One region of the Shewanella sp. Choline-02u-19 genome, then DNA from elsewhere that is predicted to be linked to it. Evidence: predicted binding sites of a transcription regulator. Region 1 holds the regulator's gene; each other region holds the start of a gene.
The links. Region 1 encodes ArgR, which controls arginine synthesis, uptake and breakdown. Its sites were predicted from a motif close to ANTGAATANNTATTCANT; they were not measured.
Positions count from the first base shown of each region.

Region 1 (4,846 bases):
AGAGCTAATTCAGTAAGAATAAAAAAAGACCCAAATATCTCCCAGAATTAGCGACAACTACTGTCTTGCTGCACAAATTTAGGTAGAATCCCCCTATTATAACATTTATGTCTTAAATGAGCTGCTGATTGTCATAGCAGCCAACAAATCAGAGTCTATTTATGGATTTAAACGCCATTCGTCAATTGGCTGATAGCGATATGCAAGCAGTCAATCAACTGATCTATAAACAATTAGAGTCAGATGTAGCCCTAATTAATCAATTAGGTTTTTATATTATTAACGGTGGCGGCAAACGCTTAAGACCTTTATTGTCAATTTTAGCGGCTCGGGCAATCGACTATAAAGGTGATTCTCACTTAAAGTTGGCAGCAATAATCGAGTTTATTCATACAGCGTCACTACTGCATGATGACGTCGTTGATGAATCTATGCTCCGTCGCGGCAGAGAAACAGCGAATGCATTGTTTGGTAATAGTGCCAGTGTATTAGTGGGTGACTTCCTTTATACGCGTTCATTCCAAATGATGACTGAGCTTAAAAGCTTAGACGTACTTGAAATACTCGCTGACGCCACTAACGTACTCGCCGAAGGTGAAGTCCTGCAATTGATGAATTGTAACGACCCAGACACCACTGAAGAAAGCTACATGCGTGTCATCTATTGTAAGACAGCAAAATTGTTTGAAGCTGCAACACGCTTAGCGGGTTTATTAGCCGAAAGCTCTGAAGAGATACAAACAGCACTTGCTGAGTATGGTAAGTTTTTGGGTACCGCCTTTCAATTAACTGATGACCTACTTGATTACACAGCAGAAACAGAAGAGCTAGGTAAGAACATAGGTGATGATTTAGCTGAAGGAAAACCAACTTTACCGTTGATCTTTGCCATTGCCAAAGGTAACGACACAGAGAAAGCGCTCATTAGAGAAGCGATTGAAAAAGGTGACGGTACAGAGCACATTGAAGTGATTATAAGCGCCTTAAAGCGTTGTGGTGCGCTTGAATATACTGAACAGCGAGCCATAGAAGAGTCTAACAAGGCTATCGCCGCATTAGCTATATTGCCAGAGTCAGAATACAAAACAGCACTAATTTCACTGGCTAAGATAGCCGTACAGCGTAGTCACTAGTTTTATTGACTCAATAAAAACGGAGCCAATTGGCTCCGTTTTTTCGTTAAGGGCTTACATTGTCAAAAGGTAAGCTTACTTAACAAATTCGATACCAAGCTTAATATCTGCTTTTAGCGTATCTAGCATTGCATCACGAGCACTTGCTTCAAATGCGCTAACGTCACCATATGCTAATACTTCTTCAACACCATTTTTACCAAGAACAATAGGTTGAGCGAAAAACTCAGCATGTTCGCTGCCGCCATCTACGTAGGCACATTCAACAACGTTTGCTTCGCCTTGCAAGCCACGAACGAGAGAAAGACCGAAACGACAAGCTGCTTGTCCCATAGAAAGTGTCGCACTACCGCCACCCGCTTTAGCTTCAACAACTTCAGTACCTGCATTTTGGATACGCGTTGTTAACGCTGCAACTTCTTCATCAGTAAAGCTAACGCCTTTAACCTGTGAAAGAAGTGGCAGAATAGTCACACCACTATGGCCACCGATAACGTTCACTTTAACGTCTGCTACGTTTAAGCCTTTTGCTGCAGCAACAAAGGTTTCAGAACGAATAACATCAAGCGTCGTCACACCGAATAAACGGTTCTTATCATACACACCCGCTTTCTTAAGCACTTCAGCAGCAATAGCAACTGTCGTATTCACAGGGTTAGTGATAATAGCGATAAGCGCGGTAGGGCAAGTCGCAGCACACTTTTCAACAAGGTTTCTTACGATCCCAGCGTTGATGTTGAATAGATCTGAGCGATCCATACCAGGCTTACGTGCAACACCCGCAGAAATAAGGACCACATCGGCACCGTCTAATGCAGCAGAAGGATCTTCACCCGCAAATCCTTTTACTTCAACCGCTGTTGGGATGTGGCTTAAATCAACGGCAACACCTGGTGTTACAGGTGCAATATCATAAAGCGACAATTTTGAACCCGCAGGTAGTTGAGTTTTTAATAGTAGGGCAAGCGCCTGGCCAATACCGCCAGCAGCTCCAAGTACAGCAACTTTCATAGTTATCTCCGTCAATTCTCGGATTTTTGTGATTTAGATCCGCTTTTCTAATGGCGCAACAGTACTGGATTCACAACTAAAATTCAATTATCCCTTAGTCGTGTTCATTCTATTCTAGATTCACAATGCCACTTACCATCGCTTTAAACGCCCAGCCCGTCTAGCTTTGCTATCAAATCGCTTGCAAAAGATCAGTATAAAAATAAATAGAATTTATACTCTAATGAATTTAGTACCGCTCAACAAAACAACTCGCTGTGAATTATTATTCAAAAAAACGAATAAAATTTGACATGAAAGGCGAATATAATCATCATAGAGCGGATTTTTTTGAATAAAGAATAATAATATATGCAAACAAGCAAAAATCAGGACGATCTCGTTAGAACCTTTAAGTTGATCTTAAAAGAGGAGCGTTTTGGCTCCCAAAGTGAAATAGTGATAGCGCTTCAAGCTGAAGGCTTTAGCAATATCAACCAATCAAAAGTCTCGCGTATGCTGAGTAAGTTTGGCGCAGTTCGAACCCGAAATGCTAAACAGCAAATGGTTTACTGTTTACCCGCTGAGCTTGGTGTACCAACTGCTGGTAGTCCACTTAAAAACCTTGTACTTGATGTGGATCATAACCAGTCAATGATCGTTGTTCGAACCAGCCCAGGTGCGGCACAGTTAATCGCCCGATTACTTGATTCGATAGGTAAGCCAGAAGGTATTCTAGGCACGATAGCGGGTGATGATACTATCTTTATCAGTCCGTCAAATATCGACATGATTGTGGATACAGTAGAAACGGTTAAATCATTGTTCAATTACATGGATTAACTTTTTCTGCCAGCAAAATAAGGGCGGAAACGCCGCCCTACCTCCCTTTAAGCCAAATGCCAACGCTACCTTTATACAATATATTGAATATGTTATTTTTTATTATATCAATATGGTTATACTGCCAGTAGGGCAGCATTCCTAAGTTGAGGATAATAAAGATGAAAAACAAACTGATTAATGTTTCTGATGTTGGCTGGGAGTCTTGGTCACATGAAAATAATTACGGCAGTGATCAAAAGCACATTGGTGATACTGCTGGGGCTGAAAAAGTTGGCGTAACCATGGAAAAGGTAGCACCAGGCATGGCGTCAGCACTTGCTCATTATCACACTAAAGAAGAGGAACACATTTACGCGATGCAAGGGGAAGCCACTCTCTATATTGATGATGAACCTCATGTTTTTAGCGAAGGAAAATATATCTGCTTCACAGCCAACTCTGGTATCGCCCATAAAATAGTTAATAATAGCGATGCCGATTTCATTTTTTTAGTGGTCGGTAGCCGTGATACCCATGATGTCGTTGTTTATCCCGAAACCAATAAAGTACTCGTCCGGAGTATGAATGAGGTTTATGACCGCAGCCCTACTAGCTACTTTAATAACGATAAAGAAGAACAAGAAAAATAGCAGGCATAAAAAAACGCACTTATTGTGCGTTTTTTTTACAGATTAACCAGGCTTATGCGGATCGTTCTAAAAAATCTATCGATGGCACAAAAAAGGATGACCCTGTTAGTGCTTGAGTAAAATGCATCAGATGATCATGATTACCTTCTGTATCACCATAGATCATACTTTCGAGCATTTTTTCAAAATTCACCGAGTTTCCACACATAGAGATAAACATTAAACCTTGTTCTTTAACCGAACCATAAGGCATGCTTTGACGTAATATTTCCATTGAATTACCGTCATCATCTTTAAGATTAACTCGCTTAATATGACTTGTTAATGGCTTATCTGCAGAGGCGTATTCAATATTTTCAGCTTTGGTACGACCAATGATATCTTCTTGTTTCTTATCTGGCAGTCGATTCCACTTACTCAAATTATGAGCAAATTTTTGTACATGAATATAACTGCCGTTTTTAAACTCGTTATCTTCATCTCCAACCAGTGCAACACTTTGACGGCTGCGGCCCTTGGGGTTTTCAGTGCCGTCAACAAAGCCTGTTAGGTCGCGACTATCCATAAAACGGAAGCCGCGCTCTTCATCTATCAACTCTACGAGTCCATCAAACATTTGACACACTTCATTGGCCACTAAATGGAGAATATCGAAGCGATCACCACGCAGCTGCACAAAGAGATCATATTCGATCGCCGGCGCATCTCTATTCTCTTGATTCATCGCAGGAAATGGCTTTAATTGGCGTGGTCTGCCTACCGGGTAAAGCGCATCCCAATAGTTTGCCCCAACGGCAACAAACCCGTTGAATGCACTATCCGCAAATTGATCTGCAAGATCGTGAATATATTGGGCCACATTTGCAACACATGGGCGCATTTGCGATTCGATACCATCATTAGCATTAAACATTAAATAGACACTGTGCAAATTTCCTTCTGCACAAACTCCTAGTTGTTCACGAGGCATAACCTGACTATCCATTTTTATATGTAACCCTTATTTTGCATTAATCATCGGCAATATTATCTACAACTTTAGCATCTAATAATTCTACCTGACGCACATTAACCAGAATAAAGACTTATATTTAGCCTACTTGCAAAGCGCTATACTTGTGTCACATTGCTTTTGTCTTATAGCATGCGCACGAGTAAGCCGTTAATTAATTTTATATTAAACGCTCTAAACCCAAGCTTACTAAAATTGTCACTAAACGGCGATAAAAACAACACATTAAACGATGA
Region 1 is NZ_PJBE01000012.1:918,807-923,652, reverse strand. Features, by position in the region: gene ispB (octaprenyl diphosphate synthase) at 162-1,133, shown strand; gene mdh (malate dehydrogenase) at 1,209-2,144, opposite strand; gene argR (transcriptional regulator ArgR) at 2,496-2,966, shown strand; gene CXF83_RS06035 (cupin domain-containing protein) at 3,128-3,598, shown strand; gene CXF83_RS06030 (Dyp-type peroxidase) at 3,651-4,583, opposite strand.

Region 2 (4,846 bases), on a different contig from region 1:
TACACTCGTGGGCGCAACTACAGTAAAGCAAAGACGCTTTATCAATTGTTACTCGACATTGAACCTGATTTCCCCGGCGCTAGCAAGAACTTACAAATAGTGACTCAGCTGATAAAAGACATTAAGCAGCTTGGGGAGAGTCAACAAGAGGAAAACCCACCAGAGTCGATTAATCCTGACGATATGACCGATATGGATCTTGGTGCTGACAAACCGCAAATGGGCAAAATAGAAGTTGAACTGCAGCAGTTGTCAGTTGAAGAGTTATTAAACAGTGATACTAAAAAGCAACAGTGGTTAAGGGATATCAGTAAAGACCCGCAAAAGTTTTTAGCTGCAAAATTCCAAGCTCAGTACAATGAGTCCCAGCAAGAAGATAGATCTCTACCGCCAAAGGCGAATAGCAACGCTGACGCTAAGGAGGAGGGGAATGATTAGCAAGACGTTCAATTTAACTCTTCATTCAATAACTCTGCAATGTAAGCGGGTCGCTTTATTTTTATTTTGTATGGTTTGTATCAACGCTAGTGCGGCAGCCACTAATACTAATGCTGTAAACACCGTGGCTCCTTCGAGCCAGATTTTGACTCAAGTATCTAATGTTCATCCTGTGGTCGGTGAACAAACTGTATTGCGTTTTGAGCTACTTGTTAACGGTTTTTTTAACGGCGGCACCGAGTTTGATTTACCTTCGATGTCCAGTGCTCGATTGTCTCAAGCATCTTCATTTGCCATTAATGGCAACAGAACAATCGCTGGGACAGCGCTCTCCTCTCAGATCTGGGAAGTGTATCTTTACCCCGAACATAAAGGCGTTATAGAGGTGCCGAGTGTTCGATTCAAGGTCAAGTATATGGACAACATTAGCGGAGAGTCTAAGACTGCAATATTGATATCGGATGCTGTAGTGCTTTATGCGCATATCCCAGCAAGCCTTATACATGCTGAACAATACATCGTATCAGGATCAGTATTGATTGAGGATCAATGGTCAGTGTCACAGCCAAGTTACAATGTTGGTGACGTGATTAAGCGTGAAATCAAGATTTCTGTGACTAACCTCCCTGCAATGAATATCCCTCGAATATTCATGACAGCACCAGATGGCGTTAGTGTTATGCCGCTTGAAGCTGAACTGACTGACAATAATAATCGTGGTGAAAACAGCGCAATATTGAGCCAAGAGTTTAACTACATTATCGAAGCTGGTGGAGAATTTGTAGTCGGAGGAGAAGAGGTACTTTGGTGGGATCCTGACGTTGGTTTACATCGGTTAAATTTCTCTGAGATTAAACTTAACGTTACTGGGGCTAATATTGACCGTTATAGCGTATTGCTCAGTATCATCGTCTTGATGTTAGTTGTTTTGCTTATATTGGGGCTAAAAAAGCAAACGCTACCGATACGAGTAAAGCTGACCCAAGCATTGTTAGTAAAAGACTGGCGTGAATTTATCAACCTATTGTATCGGCGTGGTGATCTTATATCTGCACCAGCCACAATAAAACCTTCGTTATCGCTGCAAACGCCGCATGCTTCCACCAAGGTACTGCAAAAACACCAGCTTATATCGCAGCTATTTAGAGCATGCTTTAGCTCAACAGCTGAAAACGATGACCATGGGTTTAAGTTGAAAAAGGAGGAGAAGCTTTTCGTAAGAGAAGCCTTTAGGAACTTAATAAAATAATGGCTTTTGCAAAAGGGCTACCCAGTTAATTTGTACTCCTGAAAAAACTAAGTTTAACGAGACCCATAGTTTGATTGATTAGTGCATAAGATCTCATTCTAGCTACTGGGTTACTCTTTGTTCTTATATCTGAAATTACTTTCCTTTAACTTAAGATTCAAATTATAAATATTTTGGATTGCCATGGCTTACGCTGATGATTCACTGGTTATTTCAATAATAAATTATAGAATCATCATCAGTGTAGTAATATTTTTATGCTTATTGGTATGACCAATTTACAAAGGCCTCGCTATTTTGTTATAGATTGGTTATTGTTTTTGTCGATGATAGCAGTCTTCTAGCTGCTTTAAGCTTAGGCATTATCGAAATGAATGCATAACATGTGAACTGTTAGTGAATAAATATTTGTTTTATTCCAGTATATTTACATAATCCGTAAAATGGGCCGACAAAACTAACATACACTGATTTGGTTGCACCGTTTTGTCTTAGTGTATATAGGGCTGGAGAGAGGAAGAGATGGAAACAATATCAGAACAGTTAACCGATGCGCTGGGGATCATGATCCTCGGCATGTCGTTGGTTTTTGTATTTTTAGGTATATTGATTTTGGGAATGAAGCTAGTTGCTAAAAAATATGCGCCTGCACCCCAAGAGAAAATAACCGTTAATGCTCGCCAACCGGCGGTAACTAAACCCGCAGTGAGTCCTTTAATGGCAGCCGTTATCGCCTCTGCAATTCATCAGCACCGCCAAAAAGCATAAATAAGTAGGGAGTTACCATGAGCAAGCCACTGGCTTTAACCGACGTCGTCTTAAGAGATGCTCACCAATCCATTCTCGCTACTCGGTTGCGCACCGAAGATATGTTACCTATTGCGCCATTACTCGATAAAGTCGGCTTTTGGTCGCTAGAATCTTGGGGCGGAGCAACGTTTGACGCTTGCATCCGTTATCTTGGTGAGGATCCATGGGAACGTATTAGAGAGCTTAAAAAAGCCATGCCTAATACACCTCAACAAATGCTGCTAAGAGGACAAAATCTTTTAGGCTACCGTCACTATGCTGATGATTTAGTTAACCGTTTTGTTGAACGTGCTCACACTAACGGGGTTGATGTATTCCGAATTTTCGATGCAATGAATGATGTGCGTAACCTTGAAACCGCTGTTAAGTCTGTTGTTGACGTCGGCGCTCATGCGCAAGGTACTATCTCCTACACAACGAGCCCAGTGCACACGATGGACACTTGGATTGACATGGCTAAGCGTCTTGAAGATATGGGCTGTCATTCTTTATGTATCAAAGATATGGCCGGGCTATTAAAGCCGTTCGATGCCTTTGACATGATTAGCCAAATCAAATCTCAAACAGATTTGGTTGTTTCTATGCAGTGCCATGCAACAACAGGTCTTAGCACCGCCACCTACCAAAAAGCGATAGAAGCGGGCATTGATGTACTTGATACCGCCATTTCGTCAATGAGTCAGACTTATGGTCACAGCGCGACAGAAACTCTGGTTGCAATGGTTGAAGATACTGACAGAGCGACCGGTTATGACATGGCGTTATTGGAAGAGATAGCAGCTTACTTTAGAGTGGTACGCAAAAAATATGCAGCTTTCGAAGGTGAACTTAAAGGCATTGATTCGCGCATTCTTCGTGCACAAGTCCCTGGTGGCATGCTGACCAATATGGAAAGCCAGCTAAAAGAGCAAGGCGCTGCAGACAAGTTAGATTTAGTGTTAGAAGAGATCCCACGGGTTCGTGAAGACTTAGGTTTCATAGCCTTAGTCACGCCAACTTCTCAAATTGTCGGCACCCAAGCGGTGATTAACGTGCTGACGGGTGAGCGTTATAAATCGCTTACCAAAGAGACTGAAGGCGTACTCAAGGGCGAATATGGCGCCACGCCAGCACCCGTGAATAGCGAGCTGCAGCAACGCGTTTTAGCGGGCGCTGAAGCAATAACTTGTCGCCCAGCTGACTTACTCGAAGCTGAGCTCGACAGGTTACGTCTTGAGTTAGCTGAAAAGGCCAAAGCTGAAGCTATTACCCTATCAACAGAGGTGGATGATGATGTATTAACCTACGCATTATTTCCTCAAATTGGACTCAAATTCCTTAAAAATCGCAATAATCCAGACGCATTTGAACCCAAACCTGAAGTGGCTGCAAAAGCGCTCGAACAAATAAAAAAAGCAGAGCTAGCAGCTGCCAATAAGCAAGGGCCAGCAACTTACACTGTAACAGTGCAGGGTCAGCGATTTGTCGTTGAAGTGGCCGAAGGGGGGGATATCAGTGAAATAAGCTCTGCCGAAAATGTGATTCCTTTTGCTGCACCCGCAACAACTGCCGCCGTTGAGTCGTTGGTGGTCAAGTTAGAACAAAATGCACCGCTATCAGGTAATATTTTTAAAGTGCATGTGTCTCCTGGTGACACGGTTAAAGAGGGTGATGTTGTCATTATTTTAGAAGCGATGAAGATGGAAACGGAAATAAGAGCCGAGGCTGATGGAGTGATCTCTCAGGTTTGGGTTAAAGAGGGTGATTCGGTATCAGTTGGTAGTCAGCTGTTAGCGTTAGCATAGGAGTCATCATGGAAGGATTAATCGCCTTTTGGTCTGAGTCCGGCATTGCCAACTTTACGCCAGGTCAATTGTTAATGATGGGTGTCGGCTGCTTATTACTCTTTTTAGCTATCGCAAAAGGTTTTGAGCCGTTACTGCTTTTACCTATAGGCTTTGGCGCTATTTTAGCCAATATTCCTAATGGTGGATTTACCGACGAAGGTGGACTGCTCTATTTTGCTTATCATGTGGGTATTGAAACGGGAATTTTCCCGCTATTGATCTTTATGGGTGTGGGGGCATTAACCGATTTTGGGGCATTGATTGCTAACCCTAAAATGTTATTACTTGGCGCCGCAGCACAATTTGGTATTTTTGCCACCTTGCTTGGGGCGATTGGTTTGAATTTAGTCCCTGGGTTTGAGTTTTCAATGCAAGATGCTGCCGCTATTGCGATTATTGGCGGTGCAGATGGGCCAACGGCTATCTTTTTAGCGTCCAAACTCGCCCCAGACTTACTCGGTGCTATTGCGGTTGCTGCATACTCTTATATGGCGTTAGTGCCACTTATACAGCCGCCTATTAT
Region 2 is NZ_PJBE01000013.1:2,368,839-2,373,684, reverse strand. Features, by position in the region: gene CXF83_RS16975 (vWA domain-containing protein) at 1-438, shown strand, start outside; gene CXF83_RS16970 (BatD family protein) at 431-1,687, shown strand; gene CXF83_RS16965 (OadG family protein) at 2,210-2,455, shown strand; gene oadA (sodium-extruding oxaloacetate decarboxylase subunit alpha) at 2,473-4,281, shown strand; gene CXF83_RS16955 (sodium ion-translocating decarboxylase subunit beta) at 4,290-4,846, shown strand, end outside.
Region 2: a site for ArgR is predicted at 2,083-2,100, ahead of CXF83_RS16965 (OadG family protein). Genes of this name have one in related genera too.

Region 3 (4,846 bases), on a different contig from region 1:
CTATAAAGGTGCAGTTTTCCACCCAATCTCCGTCGTTGGCGTAAACCATATTGTCGGTAACCGTGAGTTCTGGCTGGTGGATATGACCACAAACGACAACATCCACTTCCATGCGCTTTGCATAGCGGGTGACGGCGTTGCGATAATTTTTAATGGCTTGTTGCGCTTTGCTGACCCTGAGTTTGACGTAACTGGCGAGTGACCAGTACGGATAACCCAATTGGCTGCGCACTTTATGCAGTTGGCGATTTAGGAATAACAGCAAGTCATAAAGGTGATCGCCCAATTTGGCGTAGGCGCGGCCAATACACACTTCAGAGTCAAATTGGTCGCCATGTAATACCAACACTTTACGCCCTGACACTGTGGTGTGAATATGCTCTTTGGTAATGGTGAGGTCCAACAGACAAAAACCATCGTAGGGCTTTAGGGCTTCATCGTGATTACCCGGAATATACACAATACGTGTGCCTTCTCGTGCCATTTTGAGCAATTTTTGTAGAACTAGGTTATGTGATTGAGGCCAAAGGAATTTACGTTTTAGCGCCCATATGTCAAAGATATCGCCAACCAGAAACAGGATGTCTGTTTGCAGTGAATTTAACAGTTGTAGTAGATACTCTGCTTTGCAGTCTTTACTGCCAAGGTGAACATCTGAAAGCCAAATGGCATTATAGTGTTGCGCTTGATTTAATCGGGCACTATTTATGGGCTTAACCGTGTCATTCTGCGGCGGTAGGCTGCGGTCTCCAAGGCTGTTTTCGAGTTCTGTTGCGGCAATTCCTTGCTGTTTGTTTTCCATTGTCCTGCCAGTGAAAGCGGGGATATGACAATAGAGTAAAAGCGGCAGTTGACTAGCAGATGAACTATTTGTGGCATGTTGATGACGAGGCAAAAAAAAGGAGCGCTTATGCGCTCCGATTATTGACCTTGACTGTTTCTCTATAAAAACTAGAAAATCAGGTGGGCGATCCCTGCTATAACAGGCAGAGTCACCAGTGTTCTTAAGATAAAGACCACTGCAAGCTCAAGGAAATTGACAGGAATTTTACTGCCCATCAATAGTGCGCCAACTTCACTCATATAGATAAGCTGCGTGACTGACAATGCCGCAATAATAAAGCGGGTCATGTCTGACTCAATAGAGCTGGCAAGAATGGCCGGAATAAACATATCCGCAAAACCCACCACAATTGTTTTAGAGGCTTCAGCAGCTTCTGGTACTTGTAATAGTTCCAGTAGCGGGATAAACGGCATACCAAGATAGTTAAATATTGGCGTGAATTCGGCAACCATCAAGGCGATGGTACCAATACCCATCACCACTGGGATCACACCAAAAATCATATCAACTACGTTTTTAACACCGTCGGTCAATGTATGTTTGATGCCGCCAGCGCGAGAGGCTTTGGTCAGTGCTAGATCTAAACCCCAAGAGAATACGCCATGGCCGGCTGGGATGACTTCATCATCTTTATGGCGGGGTGTTTCATCAATATAGAGGTCTTTTTTCCACGATAGGGGAGGCAGTTTAGGCACAATTATCGCTGCGACAAAACCGGCAAAACATACCGTGAGATAGAAAGGAACAAATAGGTGTTCTAGCTGAACTTGCGAGATAACCACCAGTGAAAAGGTTATCGATACTGCTGAGAATGTTGTACCAATCACAGCAGCTTCACGTTGAGTATAGAAGCGTGCTTCGTATTGCTTGCTGGTCATCAAAATACCGACACTGCCATCTCCTAACCAAGATGCCATACAATCAATGGCACTTCGACCCGGTAGATTGAAGATAGGACGCATGACTTTAGTCAGCAGTGTGCCTAATAGCTCCAGTAAACCAAAGTTTAGTAATAGCGGCAGTAACATCCCTGCAAATAAGAAGACTGAAAACAGTACCGGCAATAGGTCGTTGAGAACCAGTGCACCAGTACTACCAGAGCGAATAGCTTCAGGACCGACTTCGAAGAAGGTTAAGCTGATAAAGATGGCACCGAGTATGCGGATCACTAACCAAATAGGGGTGACATTAAACAAGGAGTTTAAAAAAACGCTTTTAATCACAAATTTAGGCTGTGCGACTTTAACGACTAATGATGCCAAAGCAGTAAAGATAACAATCGCAGTGACAATACCGATGAGAGCGTCACCCAGCAGGCTCTGTAGACCTTTAGAGATAATTGCAATTGGAATGGTGATTGCGTCTTGATAACTGATGGGGGTCATGAATAACAGTAGACCGATCAGTGATGGCACAATAAACGTAAGTATGGTTTTAATGTTATGGGTTTGTTTTTCTGACACTTTTTATTACCCTAAATATCGAGTTTTGCTTTACAGCGTTAAAGCTGAATTGGTACTTAAGCAAATAATGTATTGAATATTCATTCAACCGCTAGCAGGCGAGGTTACCGCCTTAAAACATCTAAGTAAAACGATTCTCTTGTTATATAGAATATATCAAGACTAGCGAATAGTTATTAACTCTAAATGACTATTTATATTGTATCGGAATAAGCAGCAAAAGCACAAAAATATTTTTTGTTTATATTCATTTAAAACAATGGTTTGTTTATGTTTCTTAGTTGTTGATTGTTTGGTGCGGCGGATGTTGTCGCTACCCACTAGTGGTAACGACAACACATATTACGGAGGGCAAACTAACTAAATGTTTTTCTCAAAGATTTTGCTTTTTCAGCATTAATTTTTAACTCTTTAACCGATGTTTCAACCACATCAATAGCATTCAAATTTTCATTTGATGCTTGGCTAATGTGACTAATATTTTGGTTTATTTCACCGACAACTAAGGTTTGTTGCTCTGCGGCAACGGCATTTTGTTGCGCTAAATCGTGAATATTTTTTACTGCTTCAAAAATAGTGTCGACTTTTTGCGCTGAAATCTCGGCATCGTCAGTGCATAACAATGCTTGTGACTTACTTTCATCCATCTGTTTTGACCATTGAGTCAGCATGGTAAACATCTTATCGACACTCTTAGAGATACTTTCTGTTGACTGTTGTGTGCGGCTAGATAGTGCGCGAACTTCATCTGCAACAACTGCAAATCCTCGCCCTTGCTCACCGGCTCTTGCGGCTTCGATAGCAGCGTTAAGCGCGAGTAAATTGGTTTGTTCGGCAATGGCATCAATCTCAGACATTGCACTGGCTACTCGCTCTGCTTCTTTGTTTAGCAATTGTGCATTCGCCGCTGCTTCTGTCACTGAATCAGTTAACTCACTAATGCTTGCTGCACTTCTTTGCATTTTGTCACGGCTTTCATGGCAAAGCTGGTAAGTGTCTTGAATGCGATTAGAGGTTGATTGAATATTCGAAGCGACCTCTGTAATGGTGGCGGCCATCTCCTCAGTGGCACTGGCGATTTGTTCTATTTGTTGGTTTTCAATATTCAATCCAGCATGGGCTTGTTGGGCGGCAGTCATTAATTGAGTGGATATGGCATCAATATGTTCGGCATTATCTTGTGAGCGTCCCAGCACACCTTGCAGTTTGGCGTCTTTCATCATCAACTGAAAATCAAGCAACGAAGAGGTATCTCGACCGCAATAGATAAAACGACTGACAGAGTCATGCTGCTGTTTCATCTGTATTAATCGAGCGGGAATACGAAAGGCTTCGTCATAAAAGATGACAAGGTTTACGCCCATTAACACGATACCGGCTAAAATTACGCCCCAACCCCAAATATAACCAGCAGCTGCTAAACCGAGGCTGGCACAAAATGCAGATAGCAGGCGTTTATTGGCTAAGCTAATAGGGTCGCTAACACGTTTACCTAAATTGAGTCGTTGATAGATCTTTTGCGCCTTATTGATGTATTCGATCTTAGGCGCAACGCGTACAGATTGATAACCAACCAGCTCGCTCTGTTCAAATAGTGGCGACACAAAAGCATCAACCCAGTAAAAATGGCCGTTTTTACAGCGGTTTTTAACAATACCGCGCCATGATTGTCCGGCTTCGAGTTTTGCCCACATCTCTTTAAAGGCTGCTTTAGGCATGTCAGGATGTCGTACAAGATTATGATGTTGGCCAAGCAGTTCATTCTCTGTATAGCCTGATATTTCGATAAATCGCTGATTAACGTAGGTGATAATCCCTCGTTTATCAGTGCTTGATATCAATTGATCTGAAGAGGTTAGTCTAACTTCCCGGTTGACTATGTTTGCATTGTTTCTTGTCATTATTATTCCATTTGACTGCAAAGTGTATTACTAGATATGTTGGAAATATACCAACACATTATGTGTGGAATATAGCATTAATACACTCATTATTATTCAGATTTAGCTAATTTGTTTAACGAAATATTAGCAAGAAATACAGGTCGCTATTTTTAGCTAACTTTTTGGCTTTATTATCTTTTTTTGCGGTAATGTTTGGGTTGTTTTAGAGTTTTAACTTGAAAAAAAATAACGGTAGACTATAAAAGTAACGTGGATGTTACGTATCTTGTGTTAGTAATGGTTGTTAAAAATCTGAGCTAGACCTCTTTAACGAAGGCTAATTCGATATATATTAGACGATGCCATTAGATAATATAAAAATAGGAATATATGGTAGCTCGGACGAACAATAAGGTTTCTACACTCGCATTTAGATTTGGTATGCTCGGGATTTTCGGGCTATTGCTAGGTTTGATGTTATCGGTACTGACATTTAAGATGTATGACGGTGAAGGCTTTAGTTTTTTGAACCACACGCTGAGTGAGTTGGGTCATTATGGACACTCCGACTTTGCGGTGATTATTAATGGTGGTCTATTTTTCGGGAGCTTGAGCGCGGTACTATTTTGTCTTTTTTCATTGCAAATAGCGGACTC
Region 3 is NZ_PJBE01000013.1:166,093-170,938, forward strand. Features, by position in the region: gene CXF83_RS07565 (UDP-2,3-diacylglucosamine diphosphatase) at 1-802, opposite strand, end outside; gene CXF83_RS07570 (YjiH family protein) at 952-2,307, opposite strand; gene CXF83_RS07575 (methyl-accepting chemotaxis protein) at 2,664-4,208, opposite strand; gene CXF83_RS07580 (DUF998 domain-containing protein) at 4,581-4,846, shown strand, end outside.
Region 3: a site for ArgR is predicted at 2,379-2,396, ahead of CXF83_RS07570 (YjiH family protein). Genes of this name have one in related genera too.